DNA from 2 places in the Glutamicibacter nicotianae genome. Region 2 is predicted to be linked to the other one. Evidence: riboswitches for the same ligand, from Rfam matches in the RefSeq annotation. Region 2 holds a riboswitch; the other holds the start of a gene.
What was found. Region 2 has a riboswitch for S-adenosylmethionine ahead of JOE62_RS02595 (O-acetylhomoserine aminocarboxypropyltransferase/cysteine synthase family protein). Riboswitches for the same ligand answer to the same signal wherever they lie in the genome.

Region 1 (17,141 bases), 450 kb from region 2:
CGGTTCCCACGTGGACCCGCCATCAGTTGATCGGATCAAACCCGCCGGGTCGGGCAGACCGGTCTCAGTCGACGGGTGCCCGGAAGCGTAATACTCGTCTTTTCCGGCGGTGGCGAATCCCATCAGGTCAATGGTGGGCCCGATTCTCTGCGGTTCGTCAGCTGTGGCATCGAAGAGTCCCTCATGGGTGGCCAAAAGGATGCGCCCGGAATCCGGGTCAACGCTCATGCCGTGGACGTGGCTGAAGACTGCGACGCTGGCAGCTTCTTGCGCAGCGGGTCCTTCGCTGATTGACTGCGTGCAGCCCGTGAGTAGGGCCATAGAGAGCGCGGCGACGGACAAGACTGCGCGTTTTTGAGCGCGCAAAAGTGAGTTCTGTGTAAGCATGGTGGTTCCTTGAATCAATCAGAAGTGCTGGTCAGATGGGTCAGGGGAGTCGGCACCCTAGGCACCAGCGGCAACGTGGAGTCTTTAGAGGTCGGCTAGCAGGGTCTTCATGGCCTGAATTTCGGTTCCCTGGCTGGAGACAACATCCTTAGCCAGCTCGACGGCTGCAGGATTCGATCCGTTGGCGACTTCGTCCTCAGCCATAGTGATGGCCCCCTCATGGTGGGCGATCATTTGGGTCAGGAACAACCGCGAAGCTTCGGTGCCCTGGGCGGCTTCGAGGTTGGAAAGGTCCTCCGGGGTCATCATCCGTCCATCTCATGGCTTCCGGACATCTTCATAGGCTCGCCCCAGGTCTGGAGCCAGTCGTTCATTTTCTTGATTTCCGGCCCCTGGGCGGCTTTGATGTCCTGGGCAAGCTCGGTAACCCGGGGATCCAGGTTTTTCTTGGCCAGCATGATGTCGCTCATCTGGACAGCCTGTTCGTGATGAGGCGTCATCATCTGCGCGAACATGGCATCGGCACTATTGTGGTCGGCTGCAGCATCGGAGGCCGACGGCGGCATGCTGCCATGATCCATGCCGGACATAGAGCTTTCAGGCTCGGTGGTGCCAGCGTCCGTGGAGCATCCGGACAGGACGAGCGCTGCTGCAAGAGCGGTTGCCGAAATGGAAGTCAGGCGTTTCATGTGGGTATTCCTTCAAAGTGTTCTCAAACGGGGTATCCATCAATACCCGGCCAAGACGGCACACAGGGGTGAGCACGAATAGCCGGAGCTCTCCCCGGTATGGGGAAAGCGGCCGGCGTTTTTATGTGCGACTGATAGAGAGTTCGATGAGTGAGGGAGTCCACGGCAACCGGTTTGCCGGTGCAGGCATGACTGGCGGGGCGCGCAGCCCCTTGCCAGGAATAATGAACCAACGCTTAGGAAGAAACCACAAGACGGCCAGGACAATGACTATGAGTACGCACATGGCAGCCATGAGATGATGCTCGCCATTGCATGGCCCGTAGCAGGTACTATCTGCCTCGCCACCGACCGTCCCATCTGTGGCCATTACGGCTGGACCGTGATCGTGGGAGACTGCTTGGTGCGTAGAGGCCGCGCTCAGACCAGCAGTATCTGGCGCTTGGTGGGACGCTCCTAAGACATGCATCCCCAAGATTCCGAGGATGATTCCGGCCAAACCCAGCATAAGAATAACTGGGCGGCGGCCAGCAGGATTGCCCGGCGTAGGGACAAGCAGAGACAGGAAACGACGAGGCGTCATAACCTGATTCATCGCATCCTGCCTTTCCACCAGAGTGAAGGTTTTCATCTCAAGGGTACTGGTGCATCCTGTGCCCGGCAAAAGAAAGCGCTTGAAACTGGTCTAGTGTGATTAATGTATGGTGTCTGGATCGAGATTGATGCGTCGCAGCAATTGGGCGTTGAGCGCGACAACGATGGTGGACAGGGACATCAGGATCGCTGCGATGGCCGGAGAGATCGACACCCCAGCAAACGCCAGTGCTCCGGCAGCCAGCGGGACCGCAATCACGTTATAGCCGGTGGCCCACGCCAGGTTCTGGATCATCTTGCGGTAGCTGGCTCTGGATAGTTCCAGCATAGACATCACCGCCCGCGGGTCGTTGCCGGCCAAGACAACCCCCGCCGATTCTATTGCCACATCGGTGCCGGCACCGATGGCAATGCCAACCTCGGCCCGAGCCAGTGCTGGGGAGTCGTTGACCCCGTCCCCGACCATGGCCACTTTCAGGCCGCGGGCCTGCAGCTCGGCAACCTTCTTATCCTTGTCCTGGGGCAGAACTTGGGCGAAGACCTCGTCGATGCCCAGCTTTCCAGCCACTGCTTCGGCGACCTGCTGCGCATCACCGGTGATCATCGCGACTTTGAGGCCCCGGGACTGCAACGCGGCAACGGCCTGGCGGGAATCGGCGCGGATCTCATCTTCCAAACTCAGGGCACCAATCACTTGCCCAGCACGAACCACGTGGAGTACGGAGGCGCCTCGCTCGACCCAAGGCTGAGTCTGCTCCTGCAGTTCTCGCGGGATCGTCAGGGCTTGGGAGTCAAGCAAGTTCGGTCCGCCGATCATGATGTCGGCTCCATCGACGTTGGCGGTCACGCCACGCCCGGTCAGCGAGGTAAATTCGGTTGCAGTCGGAATCCGGATGTCTCGGGCCCGGGCCGCTGCGACGATAGCCCGGGCCGAGGGATGTTCGCTGTCCGCCTCAACTGCGGCCGCCAGTGCCAGCAAGTCGTTATCGCTGAGACCAGGGGCTGTGGCAATGCCGGTCAGACCAGGCTGGCCCAGAGTTAGAGTGCCGGTTTTGTCGAAGAGGACCACATCGATGGTGCGCATCCGTTCCAAGGCCATGCGGTTCTTGATCAGCACTCCAGCCCGTGCCGCCCGTTCGGTGGAGATCGCGATGACCAGTGGAATGGCAAGGCCCAGTGCGTGCGGGCAGGCGATGACCAGAACGGTGACGGTGCGGATAACCGCCTCGTTGGGACTGCCCAGGAGCACCCAGGTGAGGAAGGTGATGATGCCGGCGCCCAGAGCGAAGTAGAACAGAAAAGCCGCTGCACGGTCCGCTAGCGCTTGGGCTTTCGAGGAGGAAGCCTGGGCCTCAGAGACCAGACGCTGGATTCCGGCTAGAGCGGTATCTGACCCGACGGCTGCCACCTTGATGCGCAGGGAGCTGTCCGTGGCCACAGTGCCGGCCACTACGCTGTCTCCGGGACCTCGCGGTACGGTCTTGGATTCGCCGGTGATCATCGATTCGTCCAGTTCCGCTTGACCTTCGGTGATTTCCCCGTCAGCAGGCAGCCGGCTACCGGAGCGGACCAGTACGATATCGCCGACGGATAGATCGCTGATTCGTACTGTGTCCGTGCCCTCTGCGGTGACGCGTTCGGCTTCATCAGGTAGCAGTTCTGCCAGAGCATCTAGTGCGCCGCGCGCCGAGCCTAGGGCGCGCATCTCGATCCAGTGGCCCAGAAGCATGATCACTACCAGCAGGGCCAGTTCCCACCAGAAGTCGAGGTTGAAGTTGCCGATGCCTAGCGTGGTGATCCACGAGGAGAGAAAGGCGATAGTGATTGCCAGCGTGATCAGCAGCATCATTCCAGGCTGCTTGCTGCGCAGTTCTTTCCAGCCGCCCTTCAGGAAGGGCAGTCCTCCGTAGAAGAAGATCACCGATCCGAGCACCGGAGCGATCCAGGCGGCGCCGGGGAAGTCCGGGATCTGATAGCCGAAGAGGTGGGCGAACATCGGGCTGAAAATTACCACCGGGATTGAGAGTGCCAGGCTCAGCCAGAACTTATTCTTGAACATCGCGGTACTGTGTCCTGCGTGCTCGCCGTGGCTGTGGACGGCGTGTTCATCGTCAACTGCCGAATGCGCATGGCCAGCCGGCATCGCCTGGCCATGAGTCGGCTGTTCAGACATCGGGTGTCCCGTGTGACTGTCTTTGGATGCGAGAGTGCGACCCCCGTGCCCAGGGGAGACTGAGTGGCCGTGTTCCCGGTTCTCCGGTGCGTGGTTCATGATGGCTTCCCTCCTGGACCCCCGAGGGCGGCCTCGAATTCTCGTCTGAATACGCCGGCCCTAACACTGGGGGGCAACCGCCCGTTAAGTCCTGCGTAGGTTCAGAATATACCCTAAGGGGGTATAACTCGAGTTTTCTGGCAAGCCTCATCTGTCCACTCGTGCCCAACAACAGACGCTTAGCCGATGGCCGCCAACAGCAGGGCACAAGCTTTTTCGCACCGGCGGCAAGCTTCAGCGCAGACCTGGCAATGCTCGTGCATGCCAGCATGCTTCTCGCATTCGGTGGCACACTGCTGGCAGGCTGTCCGGCAGGCTTCAAGCATTGCCTTGACTGCCGATGGGTTCTGGCCGGTTTGGCGAGTCAGCACGTTGACGGTGGCGTTGCAGATATCGGCGCAGTCGAGATTGGTCCGGATGCAGAGACGCAACTCGGCGACCATGTCTTCGGCCAAGCACGCGTCGGCACACGCGGTACAGCTCTGGGCGCATTCGAAACAGGCGGCGATACAGTCCTCAAGCTTCTGAAGGACCGGGTCATTGGGTTTGTTGGGGTGGGTTTTCAGCATGGAGATGATGTGACTCATTGATTTTGCTCCTTAGTCTCGATGGATACCGCGGACGCTACCACTTTGAGATCGTGAACTGAAGCCTTTAAGCAACTTGTACAGTAGCGCAACAAACACGACCCCGCATGAGCGTCGGATACACAAATTTCAGCGATGGCGCATAGCCGTTTCCTTACCGTTAATGCAGCATCGTTTCCAAGAGTGAGTATGTCTGCTGCCGGGGTATCGGAAAGGTTATGGATCGAGTCCACGAGCAGTACCACCGGTCAGCTTAAGCACCGCCAAGAACCGTAAATCTTGGTGCCGAGGAAGAAGAAATTTGCAACTATATAGCTTCTCAGGTCTAGGGTCCGGTGACTGCATACTTGGAAGCCCAGCGGGAGAAGGAACTGGGCGAGATCATCGCTGCGGAGAATTTGAAGCCGGAAGAAACAGCCCAGTTCATCGATGCTGCGTTCCGTGAGGGAAGCATTCGGGCCTCGGGAACAGCGATCACCAAGGTCTTGCCTCCGGTGTCTCGTTTTTCAAAGGAGAAGAACCATGGGGAGAAGAAACGGCGGGTGGTGCAGAAGCTTGGGGAGTTCTTTGAGAGGTTCTTTGGGTTGGTCTCGAAAAGATAGGGATGGCTGAGGTCGGACGGTGGCGCACTGACCGTCCCATAATCGGTCGTTTTTGACCAGACAACCAAGAACCAGGAATCCCCGGCGTATGACTGTTAGTTTCAATTGGCGGTTTATCACCGTTAAAAATGGCGCACCGCACAGCACCACCCACTTTGGTTTTAGATGGTTGAAGGCGGGGCGCTAATTTCCCGGTGGAAATAGTGCCCCGCCTTCAACGGCAACGAAACCAGCGCTAATGCAGGACGTTGCCCGGCTGCTGGGTGAGCTGCTTGCGGTGGATACGGGCAGCACGAAGGCCGTTGGCAATCACGATGACTTCTGCGACCTCGTGAACCAGCACTACCGCGGCTAATCCAAGCACTCCGGTAATAGCCAAGGGCAGCAGGACAACGATGATCGCCATTGACAGAACGATGTTCTGATTCATGATCGCTCGGCCCCGTCGGGCATGGGACAAGGCTTGCGGGATCAGTCTCAAGTCATGGCCGGTGAAGGCTACGTCGGCTGATTCTATGGCGGCATCGGCACCGGTAGCGCCCATCGCAATCCCCACGGTAGCGCTAGCCAAGGCAGGGGCATCGTTGATCCCGTCACCGATCATCCCTGTAGGAACCTGCTGCACCGACGAAGCGATTTCACGGGCCTTGTCTTCAGGTCGCAGTTCGGCATGAACGGTGTCTATACCGGCGATTGAAGCCAGCGCGTGGGCAGTACGGGAGTTATCGCCGGTGAGCATCACCACGTCGATTCCCTGGTTATGCAGGTCTCGAATTGCCTCGGCCGCTTCAGGGCGTAGTTCATCGCGCACGCCGATCACGCCAATGACCTGCTCTGCACGGGTGACCATGACGCAGGTTTGCCCGGAGGCCTCCATGGATTCAACAGCGGAAGCAAGCGATCCTGGGGCAATCCATCGAGGACTGCCGACCCCGACCTGAACACCATCCAGGACGCCGGTAATGCCGTGTCCTGGCTCTTCTTTAACCGCCGCTGCCTCCGGGATCGCGGGTACTGCTGCGGTGATGGCCGTAGCTAGAGGGTGGGTGCTGTGCTGTTCCAGGGCGGCAGCAACGGCGAGCACCTCTTCGCGAGTCGCATCATCAACGGTCTCGACTTGCGTGACCACTGGCTGATTGCGTGTGAGTGTTCCAGTTTTATCTACCGCGATGCGGCGCAGGGAACCAAGCCGTTCGAAGGCTGCTCCGCTTTTGATGATGACACCGAACTTGCTGGCAGCTCCGATGGCGGAAACAACGGAGACAGGAACGGCGATGGCCATCGCGCAAGGCGAGGCTGCGACCAGCACGATCAGTGCGCGGGTGATCCAGGTTTCGGGATCGCCGAAGATCGCTCCAAGCACAGCAACCAGTACGGCCAGGACGATGACACCGGGAACCAGCGGGCGGGCAATGCGGTCAGCGAGCCGTGCCCGTTCGCCACGTTCCGACTGGGCTTGCTCGACCAGGCTCACCAACGTGGTCAGGGAGTTGTCCGTGCCGTTTGCCGTTGCAGTGACTACTAGCGCGCCGGATGAATTGATGGAACCAGCAGCAACCTGGTCGCCTACGGTTACTTCCACGGGAATTGATTCCCCCGTGATAGCGGAGGTGTCCAAGCTGCTTGATCCTTGGCTGACCACGCCATCGGTTGCCAAGCGTTCACCAGGCTTCACGCGCAGGGCATCGCCAATCTTGATCTCTGCTGCACTGACCACGACCGGTGCGTCGTCACGGATGACGGTGGCCGTTTCCGGGACGAGCTTCAACAAAGAGCGCAGGCCCGAGCGTGCCCTGTCCATGGCTTTGTCTTCCAGGGCTTCGGCAATGGAATACAGGAATGCCAGGGCTGCGGCTTCTTCGATATATCCGAGGATGACCGCACCGGTGGCGCTGATGGTCATCAGCAGCCCAATGCCGAGTTTCCGTTTCGTGAACAGGTTTCGCAGGGCGCCGGGCACAAAGGTAAAAGCGCCCAGCAGCAGGCCGATCCAAAACAGCACCAAGGCCACGATGGCTGCGCTTTCGCCGTGGGTGCTCCATTCAAGGACGAGCCCAGCGAGGAAGAAAACGCCTGAGGCTATGGGGACGAGCACGTGCCAATCCCGCCACCAGGGCAGTTCCTCTTCGAATTCTTCGGTGGGTTCCGGTGAATCGCAACCGCAGGCGGAACTCATGCTTGCTCCTCGTGTTCTCGATCGGCGCTGGTGGCGCAGTCAGGGCAGGAAGAGTCCAGGCAAGGTACTTGATCATCGACGGCCAACGTCACGTCAACCAGGGCGCTCAGGGCGGTGGTGAGGTGAGGATCGGTGATTTCGTACCGGGTTTTGCGGCCTTCCATTTTCGCCACGACAATTCCGCAGCCGCGCAGGCAGGTCAAATGGTTGGAAACGTTGGCGCGGCTCAGTCCTAGGGCCTGGGCAAGTTCCGCTGGGTATCCGGGTTCGTGCAGCAAGGACAGGAGGATGCGTGACCGGGTGGGGTCGGCCATGGCGCGGCCAAGCCGGTTCATCGCATCGATCCGTGATTCAATGTTCATCATACGATGTACTATACAGCACTTGATGTACTAGTGGCACCGCCCAAAATCGGTCGTTTTCGGGATGAACCCTCGTGCCATCCGAGCTGAGTGATCGAATGGCGCGATGGTGCTGCCAACGGATTCCCGAAACTAGGGGCCGATACCGTGGAGGACCAAAAGAGCGAACTAGCGTTTTCGGGACATGCTCGAACTCTTTCTTCTCCGGAGACTCCAGGAGTTCTCGGTGCCTCTTTGACGGCTCTTAAAAGTTAAGCGTGGCGCAGGATGCTCAGCAGGGCCGTAGCCCCGCCGTATACAACAATATTCGAACCCGGTAATGACTATGATTCCGATAACCCCGGCCAATGCGTTTCAGGTTCTTCGCCGTTAGATTCGCTGCCTCGCTCCGGGCGTTCGTCAGCCGGGTGCGCACGAACACCAGTAGCTCCCTGCGCCACGCGCTCAACGTCCTGAACAGTGATTTCGCCTCCACCATTTTCGTTGCTTTTACCGACTTCTCCAGCACCGCCCACCTCGCCTGGAACTCGTGAACATCCGTGGCGCGCAGCAGGTCCCTCACGTGTTCCTTGATCCCATAGATCACTCCAAGTTCGGGATCCGTTTCAAGGATCAATTTGAGGCGTTCCACTTGCTTGATCGACAGGTTCTCCAGATTGCAGGTCAATAATTTGCGGTACTTGTAAGCCGGTTCTGTGCTCCTGCCTCGACGCTCGTGCACCTCGTGCGAGCGGCGCCGGCGCACTTGGGTGATCATCAGGTTCGCCCGGGCAATCACATGGAAATGATCCACGCTGATCTTCGCCTTGGGCAAGGTGTCCCGCACCGCCTTGCGGAACTCTGAAGACTTGTCGATCGCCACGACCTGCACCCGCTGACGCCAATACCTTGGCCGGGCCTTCAACCATCTCTTCACCGCCGCACCGCGGCTGCCATCCACGATATCCAGGATCTTCCCCGTATCCAGGTCGGTGAACACGATGGACCACGGCTCGATCCGCACCACTTTCCCAGTCCGGCCGCGCGCGGAGCGGACCTTGCGGAAACGGTGCTCGTCGATGCCCAGGCGCCGGATGAACATCCGGTCCACGTTCCCGACCAGCTCACCGACGATGTTCAGCCGGGCCATGACCGTTGGCCATGAAACGGAGTGCGCGGCAGCGACCCGGGAGACCGCGCGCAGCTCGCAACGCATCTCGTCCACCAGTTGCTGGGAGAGCCTGGCGGTGATCCTGGCCCGGAACGGCAGCTGCTCGGTGGTTTCCACGAAGGACCGCCGTTCGCAAGCCTGCTCTTGGCAGGCCATGCGCCGCTTGCGGACCAGGACTTGCAGGTCGTGACCGCCGGCTGGCAGGTCTTTGACCCGGTGTACCGGCCTGGCCTGGATCCTGGTGGTCAGCACCCCGCAGGAAGGGCAGGCAGCTTCGGTCGCTATGGGTTCGACAAGTACTTGTCGCCCGGAAGATTCGTGGGTCGCGGCGATGACGCGGTAGTCGGTGAGGTTCAACAGAATCGACGCAGCATCGATTCCACCGGTATCCTTGAACACGGCTCGTAGTTCCTTGCAGATGAATTTGTTTTAGTCGACATCCATCTTCGCAGAGGACTGCGAGCCTTACTTATTTTGGGGTCACCACGCTAAAAATCGAAGAGCCACTTTAGCGATGACCTGGTCTGGTGTGTGTCTGCGTGCCATTGTTTCCGTGATTCCTCCTGTGTCCATTGTCGGACACGAGTACTCACATAGTCACTGGACTACTTTTCGGGGACCCAACCAGGTTGGCTGGTACAACTCCCAGCGCCTGCATTCGGCACTCGGGTACAGGTCGCCGGCGGATGTTCATCAACAGTGGATGGGAAGGCCTGGCACGCTCGCGGAAGCCGCGTAGGAAAAACAAGAAAAGGAGCCTCTACCAAACCCGGGGCTTGACACGGTCGATGTTGGAGGCCGGTGGTTCAGGCCCGGTTTACACTCTGAATTGTGAAGAGCCTGAAAAGGTCATCCTTGATTTCGGTGGAATAGAAGCTCGACACTCCTATTATCCCAAGTCCGGATCACTTCTTCGTTTTAATGACTGTTAATGACGCGCCTGCCATGAAACCACCGGGCTAATGCGCATCCAAGCTGTGAACTATAAGAGATGTTGCGCCGGTCAGCACTTTGGTCGCCGAGGACAGCGCAGAAATTGAGAAGACGAGCAATGGCGGATCAACGCTGATCGAGGCCACGGACGTTGCCGTGAGAGCAACCGGTCCGTCGCCGGCATCGGCGGTTATCAGGCTGACGCCACCGGGGTGCCCGCGGAAGATCGCTTTGAAGTCATCCGCGGGCAACGATGGTGTCGCCGATTCTGTCACTTCAGACGCGGGCACCAACAAGCTCCTCGCGCAGGATGCCAGCCCCTGCGCTGAGCGCACTGAGCTTGGCCAAGGCCACATCGCGGCGGAACGGGGCCATGCCGCAGTTGGTGCTGGCAATCAGCTTGTCCGCATCGACATATTCGAGAGCTTTGCGCAGGGTCTGCGCCACTTCCTCGGGAGTTTCCACAGCGTCATTGGCCACGTCGATGGCTCCAAGCATCACTCGCTTGCCGCGCACCATTTCGACGACCTCCAGCGGGACATTCGAGTGGTGGGATTCCAGCGAAACGGTATCGATGGAGGAAGCCTGCAACAGCGGGAAGGACTTCTCGTAGTGGCGCCACTGGGCACCGAGAGTCGCTTTCCAGTCATTATTCGCCTTGATGCCGTAGCCAAAGCAGATGTGGACCACGGTCTCGGCTTTGAGCCCCTCGCAGGCGCGCTCCAGGGAAGCGATGCCCCAGTCGGCCACCTCATCAAAAAAGACGTTGAAGGCAGGCTCGTCGAACTGGATGATATCCACTCCGGCGGCCTCGAGCTCGCGGGCTTCCTGGTTCAGGATGGTCGCGAATTCCCACGCCAGCTTTTCCCGGCTGCGGTAGTGAGCATCGTACAAGGTGTCCACCATGGTCATCGGGCCAGGTAACGTCCACTTGATCTGCTTGTCGGTGCAGGAACGCAGGAACTTTGCGTCCTGAACGAATACCGGCTTTTCACGTTCAACGGCACCGACGACGGTAGGCACGCTCGCGTCGTAACGGTTGCGGATGCGCACCGTCTCACGCTTTTCAAAATCAACACCGCTCAGGTGCTCAATGAACGTGGTGACAAAATGCTGGCGCGACTGCTCGCCATCGGCAATGATGTCGATGCCGCGCTGGGCCTGTTCGAGGACCGCAGCGCGCATGGCGTCATGCTTGCCTTCGCGCAATTGCTCGCCTTCAAGCTTCCAAGGGGACCAAAGCTTTTCAGGTTCGGCAAGCCATGAAGGCTTGGGCAGGCTACCGACAATCGACGTGGGGATAAGCGGGGAAGTCATGAGTTATCTTTCGGAATCTTAGGCGACGGGTGCCGGGCAGGAAGCGGACCACTGATCGAGCAGTTGGCGATTCGGGATGATGAAATGCTCTTCGGTGAACTTGCCTTGGATCTTGCCCAACTGAGTTCGTTCTTCGCGGTCATAAAAGACGCGAGTGGGGGAGAAATCTTCGGCGCCAAGGCTCGGGTGGTACACAGCCGGTGCCGCCGAATTGGCGTTGTAGATCTCCGGGCGGTAGATCTTCTGGAACGTCTCCATGGTGCTGATCAGGCTGATCAACTGCAGATTCGTGTAATCGTTGAGCAGGTCGCCGCGGAAGTAGAAAGCCAGCGGGGCAACAGCGCCTGGTGGCATGAAGTAGCGCACGCTCAAACCCATTTTTCCGAAGTACGCGTCGGTCAAGGAATTTTCATCCTGCTGGTATTCCAAACCAAGCACTGGATGGCTGTTGCCGGTGCGGAAATAGGTCTTGGAAGTCGAGACGCTGATGCAGACCACCGGCAGCTGGGCAAAACGCTCACGGTACGCCTGTGAGTTCAAGAAATGCTGGAAGAGCTGCCCATGGAGATCGCCAAAATCCTCCGGAAGCACCGGGGCTCCGCTGTCATTACACGATGCTGGGAGCACCACGCTGAAGTCGTAATCGCGGACATAGGAAGAAAAATTATTGCCGACCATGCCCTGGGACCGGGTACCCGTGAGTTTATCCACGATCGTGGTTTCAAGCACTTCTAAAAGAGGAAATTCCTGATCGGTATTATTGGCAGAAAAATGTACATTTGCGGAAATGATTTCCAATTCCAGTGTATAGCGGTCACCTTGGGGATTGTCCCAGTGAGCCAGGGAATTGAAACGGCGGTTGATCATCGTCAGGGCATTGCGAAGGTTCTCTTCGCGACGCTCTCCGCGCGCCAAATTGGCGAAGTTTGTCGTGGTTCGAGAATTCGCAGAAGGGGAGTAATTCTCGTCGAATCTTGTGGTGCTAATGCTGAAATTTAATGCGTCTGCCATGATGGCCAATCTGTATTTGGGAGGCCTGGACAGGCCGAGGGGAAGTCGTTGCGTCAATCATGCAGGGTGATTCTTGATATCAGGTAACTCGATATAACTATGGATTCATATAGACTCAAACTATGGTTCAGGTTTCGAATGGATTGACGCTCCAGCAGCTGCGCTACTTTGTGGCGGTCGCCTCCGAGGGGTCGATCTCGGCTGCCGCCGACCTCATCTACGTCGCGCAGCCCAGCATGTCGGCGGCGATGAAGGAACTCGAATCCCGGGTGGGACGCACCTTGCTGATGCGCTCGGCCAGGGGAGTGACGCTCACTGCTGAAGGCGCAGAATTCCTCGGCTACGCCCGGCAGGTGCTCGAGCAGGTGGAGCTTCTTGAGCACCGCTACCTCGGCCGCCCCGCCGCGCGGCGGCTGCTGGGCGTCTCCACCCAGCACTACTCCTTTGCGGTGGATGCCTTTGTCCGGATGGTCCAGGCCAGCGGGGCCGAGGAGTACCAGTTTTCGCTCCGCGAGACGCGCACCGAGGAAATTATCGAGGACGTGCGAACCCTGCGCAGCGATATCGGGATCCTCTACCGCAACGACTTCAACCGGAAAGTCATCGACAAGCTGCTGCGCGAATCCCGCCTGGTGTTCCACCCGCTGTTCCTCGCCGACCCGCACATCTTCGTATCGCGCAGCAACCCGCTGGCCACCCGTGACCAGGTCACCCTCGAAGACCTCGAAAACCTGCCTCGGCTGACCTTCGATCAAGGCGCGAACAACTCGTTCTACTTCGCCGAGGAAGTGCTCTCCACACGCTCCAGCCAGCGGGAAATCCAAGTCTCGGACCGTGCGACCATCTTCAACCTGATGATCGGCCTGGGCGGGTACACGATCTCCACCGGCATCATCAGCGACGAGCTGGATCCATCCATCGTTGCCATCCCGCTGGACATCGATGAGCGCATCGAGATCGGCTGGATCGATCACGCCGCGATCCCGCTCACCGACCAGGCTCAGCGCTACCTGCAAGAAGTCCGCGCAGTGGTGGCCAGCTTCGGGGTGGAAGTGCTCGGCTGAGCCGCCAACAGCGTAACTCTCGGTCATCGAGTGCCGCTCCATCGTCATAAACTTCCAGAAAAACCTTGAAAGTCTCGGGGTTTTTCTCATTTTGGTGCGTCATAAAGTGGCGCCAGCCACCGCGTCATCATGACAAGTGCACGACATATGAAGCTTGGCGGCCTTGTATGAAGCCGGCCGCCCGATAGCGCTTGCACCCCTCGCAGCCCATGGCCAACCATGGAAGAACAACAAACCATCAAGAGCGACTAAGAGATCTGGCTCGTTGACGTCGCAGCAACCATCGGGAAACCGAAAGGTGCTAATGCCAGGAACGATGGAGCAGTTCCGAACGCGTTTTCGCGCTGTGCTTCGTGCCGCCGCACGATGCCAATCGGTGCACTCCCTCGCAGAGAATCGAGGAGGAGCTATGAGCCAAGGAACCGACGCGGTCCACGCAGGATACCGCCCGAGCGGAGACTTCCGCCCGATGCTGCCGCCACTGCACAATTCCGCAGCCTACCAATTCCAGTCGCATGCCGAAGCGATCGAGAAGTTCGCGCTGCGCCAGGCCGGCTTCACCTACTCGCGCACCGGTAACCCGACCGTGTCCATCCTCGAGCAGCGCGTCGCTGCCCTGGAAGGCGGGGCCCACGCGGTGGCCACCGCCACCGGGCAGGCTGCCGTGGCCCTGTCCCTGCTGGCCCTGGCCCAGGGACCTAAGCACATTGTGGCTTCCTCCTCGCTCTACGGCGGCACCGTGGACCTGTTCATCGACACCTTCGCCGACTTCGGGATCCGCGTCAGCTTTGTCGACCAGGCTGATCCTGCCGCCTGGGAAGCTGCCATCGAGTCGGACACCCGGGCGTTCTTCTTCGAATCCGTTTCCAATCCGCTGTGCACCGTGGCCGATATCCCGGCCATTGCGGCCATCGCGCACGAGCGCAACATCCCGGTGGTGGTGGACAACACCCTGGCCACCCCGCTGAACGTGCGCCCGCTGGAACTCGGAGCGGACATCGTGGTGCACTCGGCCACCAAGGGACTGGCCGGGCACGGCTCGGTGCTCGGCGGGATAGTGGTGGATTCGGGAACCTTCGACTTCTCCGATTCCTCCCGCTGGCCGCAGATTGCCGCCCCGCGCGAGCGGCTGAATGGCACTTCGCTGCTTGAACGCCACGGGCCGGCGGCCTACGCGATGCTGGTTCGTTCCAAGTTCCTGCACGATCTGGGCCCGACCCTCGCACCGGCCAGCGCCCAAGGCATCCTCGCCGGAATCGAGACCCTGCCGGTGCGCGCCGCCCACGTGCAGCGCAGCGTCACCAGGCTGATCGACGCGCTTGCCGAGTATCCGGGCATTGCCGCCATCCACCACCCTGCGCTGCCCGAGCACCCCAGCCACGAGCTGGCCCGGGCGCTGGCGCCGAAGGGCACCGGCTGCGTGCTGGCCATCGAGCTGGCCCACCCATCCCTGGTTTCCCCGGTCATCGACGGGCTTAAGCTGATCAGCCTGGCCGCGAATGTGGGAGATACCCGCACCATGGTGGCCCACCCGGCCACCATGACGCACTGCCGGCTCTCCGAAGCGCAGCTGGCAGCCGCCGGGCTGAACGCCTCCACCCTGCGCCTGTCGGTGGGACTGGAAGACCCGGCCGACCTGCTGGTGGATATCACCCGATCGCTGGATCTCGCGCTGGCCGCGACCACCGCCGACACCAAGGAAGTGAGCTTCGCATGAGCGGCTTCAACACCCTGGCCGTGCACGCCGGCCAGCACAAGGACCCGCACACCGGTGCGGTGATCCCGCCGATCTACCAGACCAGCACCTTCATCCAGGACGGCATCAACGTGCTGCGCGCTGGGCACGAGTACTCGCGCGGCTCCAACCCGACCCGCAACGGCTTCGAATCCCAGCTCGCCGCGCTGGAAGGCGGGGCCGCCGGGTTCTCCTTCGCCTCGGGCATCGCCGCCGAAGACGCGCTGCTGCGCGCAGTGCTGGAACCGGGCGACCACATCGTGCTGGGCGCCGACGGCTACGGCGGCACCAACCGGCTGATCTCGAAGCTGCACGGCAAATGGGGGATCAGCTCCTCGGCAGTGGACATCACCAACCTGGATGCGGTGCGCGCCGCGCTGCGCCCGAACACCGCGCTGCTCTGGGTGGAGACCCCGTCCAACCCGCTGCTGGGCATCGCCGACCTGGCCGGCTGGGCAGCCATCGCCGCCGAGCACGGCGCCCTGCTGGTGGTGGATAACACCTTCGCCACCCCATACCTGCAGCGGCCGCTGGATTTCGGTGCGCACGCGGTGGTGCACTCGACCACCAAGTACATTGGGGGACACTCCGACGTTCTCGGCGGCGCGGTCATCGTGGCAGACCACCTGCACCGCGGCCAATCGCTGGCCGAAGCCGTCGGCTACCAGCAGTTCGCCGGGGGAGCGGTCTCCGGTCCGCAGGATTCCTACCTGGCCGCCCGCGGGCTGAAGACCCTGGGCCTGCGCATGGAACGCCACTGCGCCACCGCATCCACCCTGGCCCGCTGGCTCGATGACCGCGCCGAGGTTGCCCGCGTCTACTATCCCGGACTGGAAAGCCACCCGGGCCACGAGCTGGCCAAGCGCCAGCAACGCGGTTTCGGCGGGATCCTCTCGCTGCAGCTGGCCGATGAGGCCGCGGCCCGTGCCTTCGCCGAGTCCATGGAATACTTCCAGCTTTCGGTGTCCCTGGGCGGGGTGGAATCACTGGTCTGCTATCCGCGCGAAATGACCCACGCGTCGCTGATCGGCACCCCGCTGGAAATCCCTGCCAATCTGGTCCGCCTCTCGGTGGGCATCGAGGAGCCCGAGGACCTGATTGCCGATCTGGAACGCGGGCTGGCCGCAGCCGCGAAGGCTACCGCGGCAGCCAACGTCCAACACCGCAGCCTGGCCACCGCTTGACCTGCCGTAGCTGCATGCGGGCCTTCCGCACAGGAAGGCCCGCGCGGGCGTTTAACGTCGGTGTCACTCAGCGATTCGCACCTGCGGCGTACGTCAGGCAGGGAATACTGGGTTCTGGAAGTGAAGATCTCCGGTCACCGTGATCGGTGGTCCAGAATGAAGACTGCATCCCGGGGAGCCAAACGTGTCGCAAATTCCAATGAAAGCATTCGGCATCGTGGGCGTAGTGGCCATGCTTGGTTTGAACATCTCGGTGCTGGCCTTCTTTGTTCTGTGGAAGATTGCCGACAGCACCGCAATCGGCCACATGGAAACGGAATCCAGTGTGGACCCGGGCCAGATGCTTCCGAATTCCGAAATGATGTGGTTGGCAGCGCACGGTTCCGTGCTGATGCTAGTGGTGTTGGACGTGCTTATTATTGCAGGGCTGGTCAAGATGGCAGGTGCCCCGCAGCGTGCCGCCAGTAGGAACCAGAACGCCTATTCGGCAAGCGACCGTCTGGTTTAGCAAAGCAATTGGGTTGGCGCCGCAATCCAAAGGCGGCGGAACCCCGCACCAATATTTGATCGGGCTATTCCAGAATCTGGAATTCTTACACTTGGCGACGCGATACTGGACGATTGGCTACCAATAGAAATCAAGTGTTCCAAGAGCTGACGGCCACGTGCTTGGTTGTCAGCAGGAGGGTCACCGTACCGCCCCGCTATTGGCCTCTTAGGTCGCACTGGAAATGTCTGGGAGAGCAAGAGAACGACCGTTTTCGAGATGGTATCGCCGTGCGATCACACGGGTTATTCTCTGTTGTTGCTTCCCTGCGGCTGAGCAGGTTCAGCGGGACTACTACTCGTGGAAGATGGGCCCAACGAGGAGTGTCCGAATCCGGCGGTAGTCCGGTGTCGTGACGAGGTAAGTACCCTGTGTGGACTCTGCTCGGGTCGAGTTGCCATAATGAGATTGTCGAAGGCAGTAGCGTTCGAAAGTAGGCCCGGCAGTCCTCCGGAGATGTGACGAGCCGGGCTAGCGTATTTAACGCCTGCTCCGGACCGTGTGGGTCGAGGAATGAGCCATCGCATCGGG
Region 2 (12,395 bases):
AGATCGGCGAGCGACTTGTACACCGGCTGGCCCAGGATCTCGTCGAGTACCGGGTTGATGAAGTACACCTTGTACCGTGAAGAGGAGAGCAGGTAGGTGGCCACGAAGTAGCTGGCACGTGACGGCTTGTTCGAAGCGCCGACAATGGCGATGGTCTTCGTCTCGCGCAGGATCTCCAGGCGCTGCGCGGCTCCCGGGCCTTCCCAGGTGGTTTCAACGGCAGTCATTAGTTTGCTCCCTTCGAAGCGGTTGGCAAGGCGCAGGTGGAACCGTCATAAGCCGGTGCTTCGAACTGCGCGGCGGAACCGGCGGCAGCTTCCTGCGAAGCGGCCAGCGCTTGGTCCAGATCCCAGAGGATGTCTTCGACGTCTTCCAGGCCCACCGACAAGCGAATCAGGTCTTCTGGCACGCCAGCGGAGACCAGCTGCTCGGCGCTCAGCTGCTGGTGCGTGGTGGAGGCAGGGTGCAGCACCAGGGTGCGGGCATCGCCGATGTTGGCCAGGTGGCTGGCCAGCTGCAGCGCCTCGATGAACTTGGCGCCGGCTTCGCGTCCGCCCTTCACTCCGAAGCTGAAGACCGAGCCGACGCCCAGGGGCAGCAGCTCCTTGGCCTGCTCGTGCTGCGGATGGGAATCCAGGCCTGCGTAGTTCACGTAGGTCACGCGCTCATCGGATTCCAGCCAGGCGGCGACCTGCTTGGCGTTGGACAGGTGGTTGTCCATGCGCTGCGGAAGGGTCTCCAGACCCTGCAGCAGCTGGAATGCCGACTGGGCCGGAAGCGACGGTCCGAAGTCGCGCAGCTGCTCGCTGCGCAGCTTGGTCAGGAAGCCGTATTCGCCGAAGTTGTCCCACCAGGAGACGTTGCCGTAGCTGGCTACCGGTTCGGTCATGGTGGGGAACTTGCCGTTGCCCCAGTTGAACTTGCCCGACTCGATGACCACGCCGCCCAGGGTGGTGCCGTGCCCGCCGATGAACTTGGTGGCCGAGTGGATCACGATGTCCGCGCCGTGCTCGATGGGGCGAAGGATGTATGGGGGAGTGAGCGTCGAGTCCACGACCAGCGGGATGTTGTGGCGGTGCGCGACTTCGGCCAGGCCCTTCAGGTCGGCGATGTCGCCGCACGGGTTGGCCACCACCTCGGTGTAGACGGCCTTGGTGTTCTCCTGGATTGCGGCTTCGAAGTCGGCCGGATCGTTGGAGTCGATGAAGGTGGTGTCCACGCCGAAGCGGCGCAGCGAGACATCCAGCTGGGTGATGGTGCCGCCGTAGAGCTTCGAGGAGGAGACAATGTGGTCGCCGGCCTGGGCCAGCGCCGCGAAGGTGACGAATTCCGCGGCCATGCCCGATCCGGTGGCTACCGCGCCGATGCCGCCTTCCAGCGAAGCCATGCGCTCTTCGAAGGCCGCCACGGTCGGGTTGCCGATGCGCGAGTAGATGTTGCCGTACTTCTGCAGGGCAAAGAGGTTGGCCGCATCGTCAGCGTCTTTGAACACGAACGACGTGGTCTGGTAGATGGGCACTGCGCGTGAGCCATGCTCGGCATCGGGGGTGCCTCCGGCATGCAGGGCGCGGGTGCGGAATCCAAACTTGTGATCTGCCATGGTGGCTTGCGACTCCTTGTCGACGGGGGTTTCACGTGCACCGCAGGGCGGGCCGCGATCGAGGCAGGAATCCCGGAATCAATGTCGCTTCCTGCCGTTCTCCAACGGGTAAGCGGCTGCATCGTTTCTGGCGGTAGCACCGTAACCACCGGATGTGGCAGGTTGCTGCGGCGTCATCGAACCAGATCTCTCAGCCGCTCGGGATGGTGTAATAATCTTCGCAACATGACCGTTCGTGACCCAACTATGAGTCGTAACGTTGCGTATCGGGCCTGTGATCGGAGATTCTTCGACATCTATGGCACCGGTAGGCTGGAGCCATGGATACTTCGCTGGTACTGGTTCGACACGGGCAGACCGATTGGAACCTTGCAGGCCGACTGCAGGGGCAAACCGACATCCCGCTGAACGAAACCGGACGCGAGCAAGCTCGCGAGGTCGGGCGCAAGCTCATCGGCCAAGACTTTTCGCTGATTCTGGCATCCCCCTTGGTGCGTGCCCAGGAAACTGCCGTCCTGATCGCCCAGCAGATCGGGGCAGCGACGGGCAACGCAGTTCCGGAACTCATCGAACGCGGTTTCGGCCCGCTGGAAGGCCGGATCATGGCGGAAGTCAGCGACGAGGAATCGGCTGCCGCCGCAGAGCAGGTTGAGCCGCGTGCGCACATCTTGAACCGCGCGGTGCCGGCGCTGATGGGCCTAGCCAGCAAGCATGCCGGGCGCAAGATCATGATTGTCAGCCATGGCGCCACCATGCGCACCATTCGCGACGCCTTGGCAGGAACCAGGCAAGCCCAAGGCGTGGAGAATGGAGAGATTATCGAGGTGGATTTGGCCCGGCTCGAGCAGCTCGCCGGTGAATCTGACCTGGTGGCATTCTAGGAATCCGTGCGGCAGCGGGGTTAATGAAAAAATTCTTCATTCGCACCTCACAGAACAGGTGGCCGTTGCGTTTACACGGTGAGGGGCCAGCAGGTCGCGAAATCCCAGGAGAGGCATGCAAGCACCATTCGAGCGGATAGTCCAAGACTATGGACTGAACGTCCTGCGTGTTTGCCGCGCTCTGCTGGATGAGCACCGCGCGCAAGATGCCTGGTCCGAAACCTTCCTCGCCGCGCTCAAGGCGTACCCGCAGCTGCCAGATGATGCCAATGTCCTGGCGTGGCTGGTGCGCATTGCCCGGAACAAGGCCATTGACGAGTTGCGCAAGCATAAGCCGGAGATCCTCATCGACCAGGACGTGGACAGTCCCGCGTCCGGGAAGAACCGGCCGGATCTGCAGTTGGACAATCTGCAGCTCTGGCACGAGGTGAATCAGCTTCCCGGCAAGCAAAGGCAGGTCGTGGCCTATCGGTACCTCGGCGGGATGAGCTACGCGCAAATTGCCGAAATCCTTTCGGGCAGCGAAGCCGCTGCCCGCAGGGCCGGTGCCGACGGGATCAAAAACCTGCGGGTCCGGCTCGACGACCAGGAACTATGGCGGGAGCAGCCATGAACGAAAAAAATTATCAGCAGCAGGCGACGGCCGCTGAAATGCAAACCCTCGACGCGCTGCAAGGCCAGCTCGCTGAAAAAGCCCGGGCGCTTGAACTTGTCGATGTCGCCTATCGGGTGGTCGACAGCCCAGTGGGTTCATTGCTGCTGGCCAGCAGCGATGCCGGGCTGGTGCGGGTGGCATTCGAGTCCGAGGGCCATGACCGCATACTTGAGCTGCTCTCAGAAAAGCTCAGCCCGCGCATCCTGCGCGACAAGTCGAGCCTGGATGGGACCGCCCGGCAGCTCGATGAGTACTTCGCGGGCACACGGCACAGTTTCGAGCTCCCGGTGGACCTGCAGCTCTCGACGCGGTTCCGCCGCCAGGTGCAGCTTCAACTGGAACATATCGATTACGGCCAGACCCGCAGCTACGCCCAACTCGCGCAGCAAATCGGCAAGCCGAAGGCAGTGCGGGCCGTCGGCTCAGCCTGCGCCACCAACCCGATTCCCATCGTGCTGCCCTGCCACCGGGTGCTGCGCACCGATGGCTCATTGGGCGGCTATCTGGGAGGACTGCAAGCCAAGACGGAGCTGCTGAAACTTGAAAACCCGGACTTCGCAGGCAGCGCGGCGACGCTTTTTTAACTGCCCATAGCCGGATTAAGCAAGTGCTGGGCTGTTGCTCCCCATCAGGGGAGCAACAGCCCAGCACTATCTGCCAGAAGTTAGCGGCTACTTGGTCAGCAGTTCGAAGCGATCCGCGTCCATGAGCTTGGCCCATGCAGTAGCGAAGTCCTTGACGAACTTCTCCTTGGCGTCGTCCGAGGCGTAAACTTCGGCGAGAGCACGCAGTTCCGAGTTGGAGCCGAAGACCAGGTCCACGCGGCTGCCGGTCCAACGGCCGTCGGTGGTGGTGTAGGTCTGTTCGTCAGCCGACGGGGTCCACTCCAAGCCGAGTTCCAGCAGGTTCGCGAAGTAGTCGTTGGTCAGAGCGCCCGGGGTGTCGGTGAAGACGCCCTTGTTCGAGCCATCCCAGTTGTTGCCGATGACACGCAGGCCGCCGAGCAGCACGGTCATCTCAGGAGCCGACAGGCCCAGCAGGTTCGCGCGGTCGATCAGCAGGTACTCGCTAGGCAAGTTCAGGAAACCGGAGTCGTAGTTGCGGAAGCCGTCAGCGACTGGCTCCAGCCAAGCGAACTGCTCCACGTCGGTCTGCTCCTGGGTTGCGTCAACGCGACCCGGGGTGAATGGAACCTCGACTTGCTGTCCGGCTGCCAGGGCAGCCTGCTCAACACCGACGTTGCCGGCCAAGACCACAACATCGGCGAAGGATGCCTTGATCTCGGAGGTGGCGTTGAACTGGTCAACGATTTCCTCGAGCTTGGCGATTACTGGCTTCAGCTGCTCCGGCTGGTTCACTGACCAGGAAACCTGCGGCTCCAGGCGGATGCGGCCGCCGTTTGCGCCGCCGCGCTTATCCGAAGAACGGAAGGTCGCTGCGGCCTTCCACGCGGTGGAAACCAGCTGCTGCACCGAAAGGCCAGCGTCGTTGATCAGGGACTTCAGCTCGGCGATTTCCTTGGCACCCAGGGTGATTTCTGGAGCAGCCGGCAACGGATCCTGCCAGAGCAGGTCCTCGGCTGGAACCTCTGGGCCGAAGTAGCGGGACTTCGGGCCCATGTCGCGGTGGGTCAGCTTGAACCAGGCGCGGGCGAAGGCGTCGGCGAACTTGTCCGGGTTCTCCTTGAAGTTCTTGGAGATCGGACCGTAAATCGGATCAAAGCGCAGTGCCAGGTCGCTGGTCAGCATGCGCGGTTCGCGCTTCTCCAAGGTGTCGAACGCAGGCTGAACCAGGCCGGCTCCGCCGCCGTTGACCGGGCGCCACTGCTTAGCACCTGCTGGCGACTCGAACAGTTCCCACTCGTAAGCGAACAGGATGTGGAAGAACTCGTTGTCCCAACGGGTTGGGTGGTAGGTCCAGGTCACTTCCAGACCGGAGGACACGGTGTCTGCACCCTTGCCGGTGCCGTGGCCGTTCTTCCAACCCAGGCCCTGCATTTCCAGCGGAGCTGCTTCTGGATCCGGACCGATCTTGTCATCGGCGTGGGCGCCGTGAGTCTTGCCGAAGGTGTGGCCGCCAGCGATCAGCGCTACGGTCTCTTCGTCATTCATACCCATGCGGCGGAAGGTTTCGCGGATGTCGATGGCCGAAGCCAGCGGATCCGGGTTGCCGTCTGGACCTTCAGGGTTCACGTAGATCAGGCCCATTTGGACTGCAGCCAGAGGGGCTTCCAGGTCGCGCTTGCCGGTGTAGCGCTCGTTGTCCAGCCACACCTTTTCAGGGCCCCAGTAAACGTCGTCGTCAGCTTCCCAGACGTCCTTGCGGCCGCCGGCGAAGCCGAAGGTCTCGAAGCCCATGTCCTCCAGAGCCACGTTGCCGGCCAGCAGGATCAGGTCGGCCCAGGAGATGGCCTGGCCATACTTCTTCTTTACCGGCCACAGCAGGCGGCGAGCCTTATCCAGCGATACGTTGTCTGGCCACGAGTTCAATGGGGCGAAGCGCTGCTGGCCTGCGCCACCGCCGCCACGCCCATCGTGGGAGCGATAGGTGCCGGCGGAGTGCCAAGCCATGCGGATGAAGAACGGACCATAGTGTCCGAAGTCTGCTGGCCACCAGTCGTGGGACTGGGTCATGATCTCGGCCAAGTCGGCCTTCAGGGCCTCCATGTCCAGTGCGTTGAACGCCTCGATGTAATCGAAGTCCTCATCCAACGGGTTCGATACCTGCTGGTTCTTAGCAAGGATCTTCAGGTTCAGCTTGTTCGGCCACCATTCGGTATTGGCGTTGCCCTGGGTTGGGTGAACTCGACCCGCGCCAACTACTGGGCACTGACCTGCGGTCGTCTCAGACATGTGCTCTTCCTTCCGGATTTTTTAGGGGATTGTGCGGTTCATGTCCGCCACGCGGGAACGAGTCCTGCGTGATGGCAAATCTAGGGGGTTACTACGACATCTTTCTGCGCATTCGCAGCCTGGCAATCAGGGCAGGTGCCCCAGTAGATCACTTCGGCCTCGTCGATGCTGAAGCCGTGATCGTTGGACGCATGCAGGCACGGGGCGCCGCCGACAGCGCAGTCGACGTCCGCCAGCTTGCCGCACTGGCGGCACACCACATGGTGGTGATTGTCGCCAACGCGGGCTTCGTAGCGGGCGATATGGCCCTGCGGCTGTATCAGCCGGATGACTCCCAGCTTCGTGAAAAGCTTCAGCGAATCGTAGACAGCTTGGTGCGACACATTGGGGTGCCCTTCGCGAACGGCCGAAATGATGGTTTCGGTATCCGCGTGCGGGTGCGCAGCGACAGCGGACAGTACCGCAACGCGGGGTTGTGTAACCCGCATCGATGCCGCCTTCAGCACCTGCTCGATCCCTGCCTTTGATGTCATGTAACCAGCATGCCCGCTTATTTTGAATGAGTCAAGATAAGTTCGAATGTATTACAGGTTACAAGTTGGTGAGTGGCAACAATGCGCCGAAAGAGCTTCTGTGCAGGAAGTATGCCTTATGAGGCATGCCTTGGCGGAGGGGAATCGAAGCTGAGGTAATTGTTGAATTCCGGATATTCGAGACGAATAAACAAAGTGGAGAATAGGTCATTCCGACTTCGGAGGTAATTCGAGGCGGGTAAGGATTTCGCGGCAGCGGAAACCGGAAATTCGAGTGAGGCGAGGAAGCTCACACGGATCGCGGCATCAGCGAAAACATCTTGATCCAGTGCGTATCCAACGTAGAAAATGGCGTGAAATCAAGGATCTGATTTGACCCTCGGTGAGATGTCGACAATGCTGGAAAAGGCTCATTTTGGATTTATCGTGTCAATTCCGTGCTAAATCGGGTCACTTCGCAGGAACATTTAGCGGGATATTTGCGCAGAATAGCTGTTTCTTTCAGGCAGTTCTGACGCGAGGTTTAGAGACAACGGACCGACACCCGAAAAGCAATTCGCAATCAATCACACTGCATGGCGATCGTTGACTCTAGAAACGATGGCTGGGCAGATTCCGTCTGGAACTTCTCCACGGGATCTCACCAGTGAAGGAAGAACGCAATGAAGCAGACGGATCAATCAATCGTAGACCTCGTCGAGGAACTGCATTCAGTTCGCCACAGGCGACCTAAGAAGTACTCCCTTTCCGGTACGGATTATTGGGTATTCGGAATCGCCGGCGTTATCGCGCTGGCATTCATCATTTGGGGTTTCTCCACCCCGTCGGGGCTGGGCAAGGCCTCCAGCGCAGCCTTGGACTGGGTTATCACCAACACTGGTTGGCTTTTTGTTATCGCCGCCGCATTATTCGCGGTCTTCGCTATTGTCGTAGCAGCGAAGAATTTCGGGCGCATCCCGCTGGGCAAGGACGGTGAATCGCCACAGTTCTCCACGGTTTCGTGGATCTCGATGATGTTTGCCACCGGCATGGGCATCGGACTGGTCTTCTACGGCGTGGGTGAGCCGCTGTACTTCTACATGTCGCCTCCTCCGGGAACGGTGGAAGGCTCCACCAGCGAGGCTCTGAGCACAGCCATGGGCACTACGCTCTTCCATTGGACGCTCTTCCCCTGGGCCATGTACGCCATTGTCGGATTGGGCATGGCTTACGGCAGTTTCCGGCTGGGACGTCCGCAGCTGTTCTCCGCCATGTTCAGCTCGATCTTCGGCGACCGCGCCATACACGGCTGGGGCGGCCGCACCATCAACATCTTGGCTATTATTGCCACGCTCTTCGGCTCGGCCTGTTCGCTGGGTCTTGGCGCATTGCAGATTGGCGGCGGCATCCAGGCCACAGGAATGATGGAGAAGGTCGGTTCCGGCGTTCTCGTGGTCATCATCGCTATTCTTACTGCCTTGTTCGTCGCTTCCGCTGTTTCCGGCATTGAGCGCGGCATCCAGTGGCTGTCCAACACCAATATGGTGCTGGCAGTGATCATCGCGCTGATCGTTTTCATTGGCGGTCCAACCCTGTTCATCCTGAACGTCATCCCCAACGCTGTTGGCGCCTTCATTGGCGACTTGCCGGAGATGGCTTCACGCACGGCGGCTGGCGATGTGGCGATGTCTGATTGGCTCTCCTCGTGGACTGTCTTCTACTGGGCATGGTGGATCTCCTGGAGCCCATTCGTAGGCCTGTTCATTGCGCGCATTTCCCGCGGCCGCACGATTCGCCAGTTCGTTACCGGTGTGCTGCTGGTTCCATCAACTGTCACCCTGATCTGGTTCTCGATCTTCGGCGGTGGAGCAATCGGTATTCAGGAACGTGCCGAACGCGCCGGGGAAACCGGGGAAAAGCTGGCCAGCATTGTCGATGGCGCACCGGACATCAACTTCGATCTGATCCTCTTCGACATGCTTGGCCGATTGCCGCTCTCCGGCTGGGTGGCCACCGTGCTGATGGTCGTCACCGTGTTGCTGATTGCGATCTTCTTCGTGACGGGCGCAGATTCGGCCTCGATCGTGATGGGTGCGCTCAGCGAACGCGGCGCCGAAGAGCCAACCAAGAAGTCAGTGATCTTCTGGGGCGTGGCTACCGGTGCGGTGGCCGCGGTGATGCTGCTGGCTGGCGGTGATCATCCGGCGGAGGCTTTGACCGGCCTGAAGAACATCACGATTGTCTCTGCGCTGCCATTCGTCATCGTGATGCTGCTGCTTTGCGTGGCATTGTGGAAGGACTTGAGCAATGATCCGCTGGTGCTGCGCGACAAGGTGGCCCGCAAGGTTCTCGAGCATTCCGTGGGGCAAGCAGTTGACCGCCATGAGGGCAGCCAGTTCAGCTTGATGACCACCGAAATTCCTTTGGTCACCGCCGAAGGCAAGGCTGCCGAAGCGAAGATCTTTGCCACTGAAGCCGCTGAGTCCACCGCCGACCCGGTGGAGGACGGCAAGAAAACTGAGGGCGACGGCGAGAGTCCGAAGCCAACTGCCGGGGAGTAATTACCGGCAAAGCAAGTGAAGCTTCTTCCCGAATCCGGGAAGAAGCTTCACTTTATTTAAGTGCTAGAGCCTGGTCGATTAGCCACGTGCACGGCAGATCGCGTTGATCTCCGGGATGCACGGCTCATTCTGCAGACTTGTCGTATCACCGAGCGTGGTGCCCTCGAACAGCTGGGTGAGCAGGCGGCGCATGATCTTGCCAGAACGCGTCTTGGGCACATCTGGAACCAGGACGATTTCACGCGGCTTGGCAATCGGGCCGATCTGGACCGCGACAGTCTCGCGAAGCTCGGCGATGAACTCGGCCTGCCGGGCAGCGAGATCCGGATCGGGCGACTCTGCGATCAGGGTCTTGTCCAGCGGCACCACGAAGGCGGTTGCCGCGTGTCCGGTCTTGGGATCCGGGGTGGGGCAGACGCCGGCTTCCACCACACCGGGGTTGGTGACTAGCGCCGATTCGATCTCGATGGTGGACAGCCGGTGGCCGGAAATGTTGATCACGTCATCGGTGCGGCCCAGGATGTAGATGTCGCCGTCCTCATCGAAGCGGGCACCGTCGCCGGCCAGGAACCAGCCTTGCTCGACGTATTGTTCCCAGTAGCTGGTGTAGTAGCGTGCCGGATTGCCCCAAACGGTACGCGCCATCGACGGGCCGGTGCGGGTAATGACAATATTTCCCTGCTCGTTGGCCGGCATGCTGCGGCCATTGGCGTCAACGATGTCCACCGAAATGCCCGGCAGCGCACGTGCGGCGCAACCCGGCTTGAAGTGCTCATCGGTAGGCAATGGGGAAAGCACTGTCGCGCCGGACTCCGACTGCCACCAGGTATCGACCATGGGCAGGCCCGCCGCGGTGTCGCGGCCAATCTGCTGGCGGAACCATTTCCACGCCTCGGGGTTGACCGCTTCGCCCACGGTGCCGCCGATCTTCACCGACGACAGGTCGTATTCTGCCGGGATGCCGTCGGGGAACCAGCCCATCAGCGAGCGGACCAAGGTGGGAGCGGTGTAGTAGCTGGTGACCTTGTAGCGTTCGATGACCTCGAAGTGCCGGCCCGGATGCGGGGCGTTGGGCACGCCCTCGTAGATGACCTGGGTGACGCCGTTGGCCAGTGGACCGTAGATCTCGTAGGTGTGGGCGGTGACCCAGGCCAGGTCAGCGGTGCACCAGTGCACATCGTGCTCGCGCTGGGACTCGTCTGGATTGGCGAACAGCATGTTGTAGCTGGTGGCCGCCTGCGTCAGGTAGCCGCCGGTGGTGTGCACCAGGCCCTTGGGTTGGCCGGTGGTCCCCGAGGTGTACATGATGAACAGCGGCGTCTCGGAGTCGAAGAACTCCGGCATGTGCTCGGTGGACTGGGTATCAACCACCTCATGCCACCAGACGTCGCGACCCGCGGTCCACGGTATCTCATCTCCGGTTCGGCGGATCACCAGCACCTTTTCGATTTCGTTCTCGCCGGCAACTGCCGCATCGGCGTTGTCCTTGACCGGGACCGAGGTGCCGCGGCGGAACTGGCCGTCGGTGGTGACCAGCACCTTCGCCTTGGTGTCTTCCACGCGGAACTTCAGCGCTTCGGCAGAGAACCCGCCGAAGACCAGCGAGTGGATGGCGCCGATGCGGGCGCATGCCAAGGTGATGACGATGGTTTCAATGAGCACCGGCAGGTAGATGACCACGCGGTCGCCCTTCACCACGCCCAGGGATTCCAAGGCATTGGCAGCTTGGGAAACCCGCTCCTGCAGATTCTTGTAGGTGACTGCAACGCGGTCGCCGGGTTCGCCTTCGAAGTACAGCGCAACCTTCTCGCCGCGTCCTGCGGCGACGTGGCGGTCGGCGCAGTTCACTGCCGCGTTCAGCTTGCCGCCGAGATACCAGGAAATTTCCGGGCCGCGCTGCGCCTGGGGGTCAGCCGGAATGATGCGGCTGGTGGTGTGCCACGGGGTGTCCCAATCCAAAAGGTGCGCCGCTTCGTCCCAGAATTCCTGGCGTGCCGCCTCTGATTCAAGTGCTGAGGTTGTTGCCAATTCGGTGGTCATTGCAAACTTTCTTTGGTGGGGGACGGGATAGCGTTGCCAGCCGGTGCTAGTTAGTCCGGGGCTAGGTCCAGCGTTTGATCGCCCAGCGTTCGGCTATCGATAGCAGGGCATCGGTGATTTTTCCGAAGACGGCCAGCAACACGATGGTCATGATCAGGCGGTCCAGGCGGCCATTGTTCTGTGAATCGGTGAGCAGGAAGCCCAATCCCATCGACGCTCCGAGCAGTTCAGCCGCGACCAGGAAGAGCCACGCCTGGGCCAGTGCCAAGCGCAGTCCGGAGAAGATGGAAGGGACTACCGCGGGCAGCTGGACTGTGCGCAGTAGCTTCAGTCCCTTCAGGCCGAAGGAACGAGCGGCCTCGATCAGGTGGGCATCGACATGGCGCAAGGCCAAGGCGACGGTGGTGAAGACCGGGAAGAACGCGCCGATGATCACGAGCGTGACCTTGGAATCTTCGCCCATTTTCATCCAAAGCACCAGCAACGGAACCCAAGCCAGCGAAGGGACGGCGCGCAGGGCACTGATGCTCAGGCCCAGAAACGCATCTGCCAATTTGGACAGGCCGACGAGGGCGCCCAGCGCCAAACCGAGCAGGGAACCGAAGGCGAAGCCCAGCAGTACACGCTGGGTGGAAATGCCGATGTGCTTACCAAGATCGCCATCTTCGAGGAGCTCAAAGGCGGCGGCAACGACCGAGCTTGGAGTCGGCAGCGTCCACGGGGCAACGATGCCGCTCACCGTGACGAATTGCCAGACAGCCACGGTGGCCAGAGGCAGGATCAGCGCAAGCAACCATTTAGGTGCGCGCAGGATCGTTGCGGCGATGCCTGCCTTGTGCTTGGCAGGTGTCGGATTTTCGCGGGTATCAGCCGCGTTTTCGGTGCTCATCGCTGTTTACTCTCCGGAGATCTTCGTTGCATCTGCCTTGAGGGCAAACTGGTCGTCAACGAGGGTTGCTAGTGCTTCATCTACGGATTCCTGCTTGGAAACATCGCCGCTGGCGACCAGGGTGGGGCCAATGTTGCTCAGCACTCCGGTGAATTTGGCGTCGGGAACCGCTGGAACGTCCAGATTGGAGCGTTCCTCGATCACGGTCTTGGCAACTTCTGGTTCGAGCCCTGCAACGTCGGCAAGGATCTCAGCGGTTTCCCCAGGGTTTTCGGCCGCCCAATCGCGAGCCTTCTCATAGGCGTCGACCACGAGCTGGGCCAGTTCGGGGCTCTGCTCGATGAAGTCTTCGCGAGCGTTCAGCGCACCGTAGGTGTTGAAGTCCAGATTCCGGTAAACCAGCTG

Region 1: linked by a shared signal. The riboswitch ahead of JOE62_RS04840 (O-acetylhomoserine aminocarboxypropyltransferase/cysteine synthase family protein) and the one ahead of JOE62_RS02595 (O-acetylhomoserine aminocarboxypropyltransferase/cysteine synthase family protein) in region 2 are both predicted to bind S-adenosylmethionine.

What each region holds. Positions count from the first base shown of each region.
Region 1 covers NZ_JAFBCH010000001.1:955,691-972,831, forward strand. Annotated here, with positions in the region: gene JOE62_RS04780 (F510_1955 family glycosylhydrolase) at 1-387, opposite strand, end outside; gene JOE62_RS16595 (DUF305 domain-containing protein) at 472-693, opposite strand; gene JOE62_RS16600 (DUF305 domain-containing protein) at 693-1,076, opposite strand; gene JOE62_RS16195 (DUF6153 family protein) at 1,198-1,707, opposite strand; gene JOE62_RS04790 (copper-translocating P-type ATPase) at 1,771-3,843, opposite strand; gene JOE62_RS04795 (four-helix bundle copper-binding protein) at 4,122-4,529, opposite strand; gene JOE62_RS04800 (type I restriction endonuclease subunit R, EcoR124 family) at 4,865-5,131, shown strand; gene JOE62_RS04805 (heavy metal translocating P-type ATPase) at 5,367-7,307, opposite strand; gene cmtR (Cd(II)/Pb(II)-sensing metalloregulatory transcriptional regulator CmtR) at 7,304-7,672, opposite strand; gene JOE62_RS04815 (ISL3 family transposase) at 7,941-9,218, opposite strand; partial or broken gene JOE62_RS04820 (flavin reductase family protein) at 9,782-10,048, opposite strand; gene JOE62_RS04825 (methionine synthase) at 10,029-11,069, opposite strand; gene JOE62_RS04830 (DUF1852 domain-containing protein) at 11,088-12,080, opposite strand; gene JOE62_RS04835 (LysR family transcriptional regulator) at 12,203-13,144, shown strand; SAM riboswitch class I at 13,377-13,467, shown strand; gene JOE62_RS04840 (O-acetylhomoserine aminocarboxypropyltransferase/cysteine synthase family protein) at 13,554-14,861, shown strand; gene JOE62_RS04845 (cystathionine gamma-synthase) at 14,858-16,063, shown strand; gene JOE62_RS04850 (hypothetical protein) at 16,248-16,571, shown strand.
Region 2 covers NZ_JAFBCH010000001.1:507,798-520,192, forward strand. Annotated here, with positions in the region: gene JOE62_RS02590 (CoA-binding protein) at 1-227, opposite strand, end outside; gene JOE62_RS02595 (O-acetylhomoserine aminocarboxypropyltransferase/cysteine synthase family protein) at 227-1,600, opposite strand; SAM riboswitch class I at 1,699-1,810, opposite strand; gene JOE62_RS02600 (histidine phosphatase family protein) at 1,921-2,481, shown strand; gene JOE62_RS02605 (RNA polymerase sigma factor) at 2,597-3,094, shown strand; gene JOE62_RS02610 (methylated-DNA--[protein]-cysteine S-methyltransferase) at 3,076-3,720, shown strand; gene katG (catalase/peroxidase HPI) at 3,808-5,988, opposite strand; gene JOE62_RS02620 (Fur family transcriptional regulator) at 6,069-6,521, opposite strand; gene JOE62_RS02625 (BCCT family transporter) at 7,184-9,061, shown strand; gene acs (acetate--CoA ligase) at 9,140-11,101, opposite strand; gene JOE62_RS02635 (ABC transporter permease) at 11,163-11,990, opposite strand; gene JOE62_RS02640 (aliphatic sulfonate ABC transporter substrate-binding protein) at 11,997-12,395, opposite strand, start outside.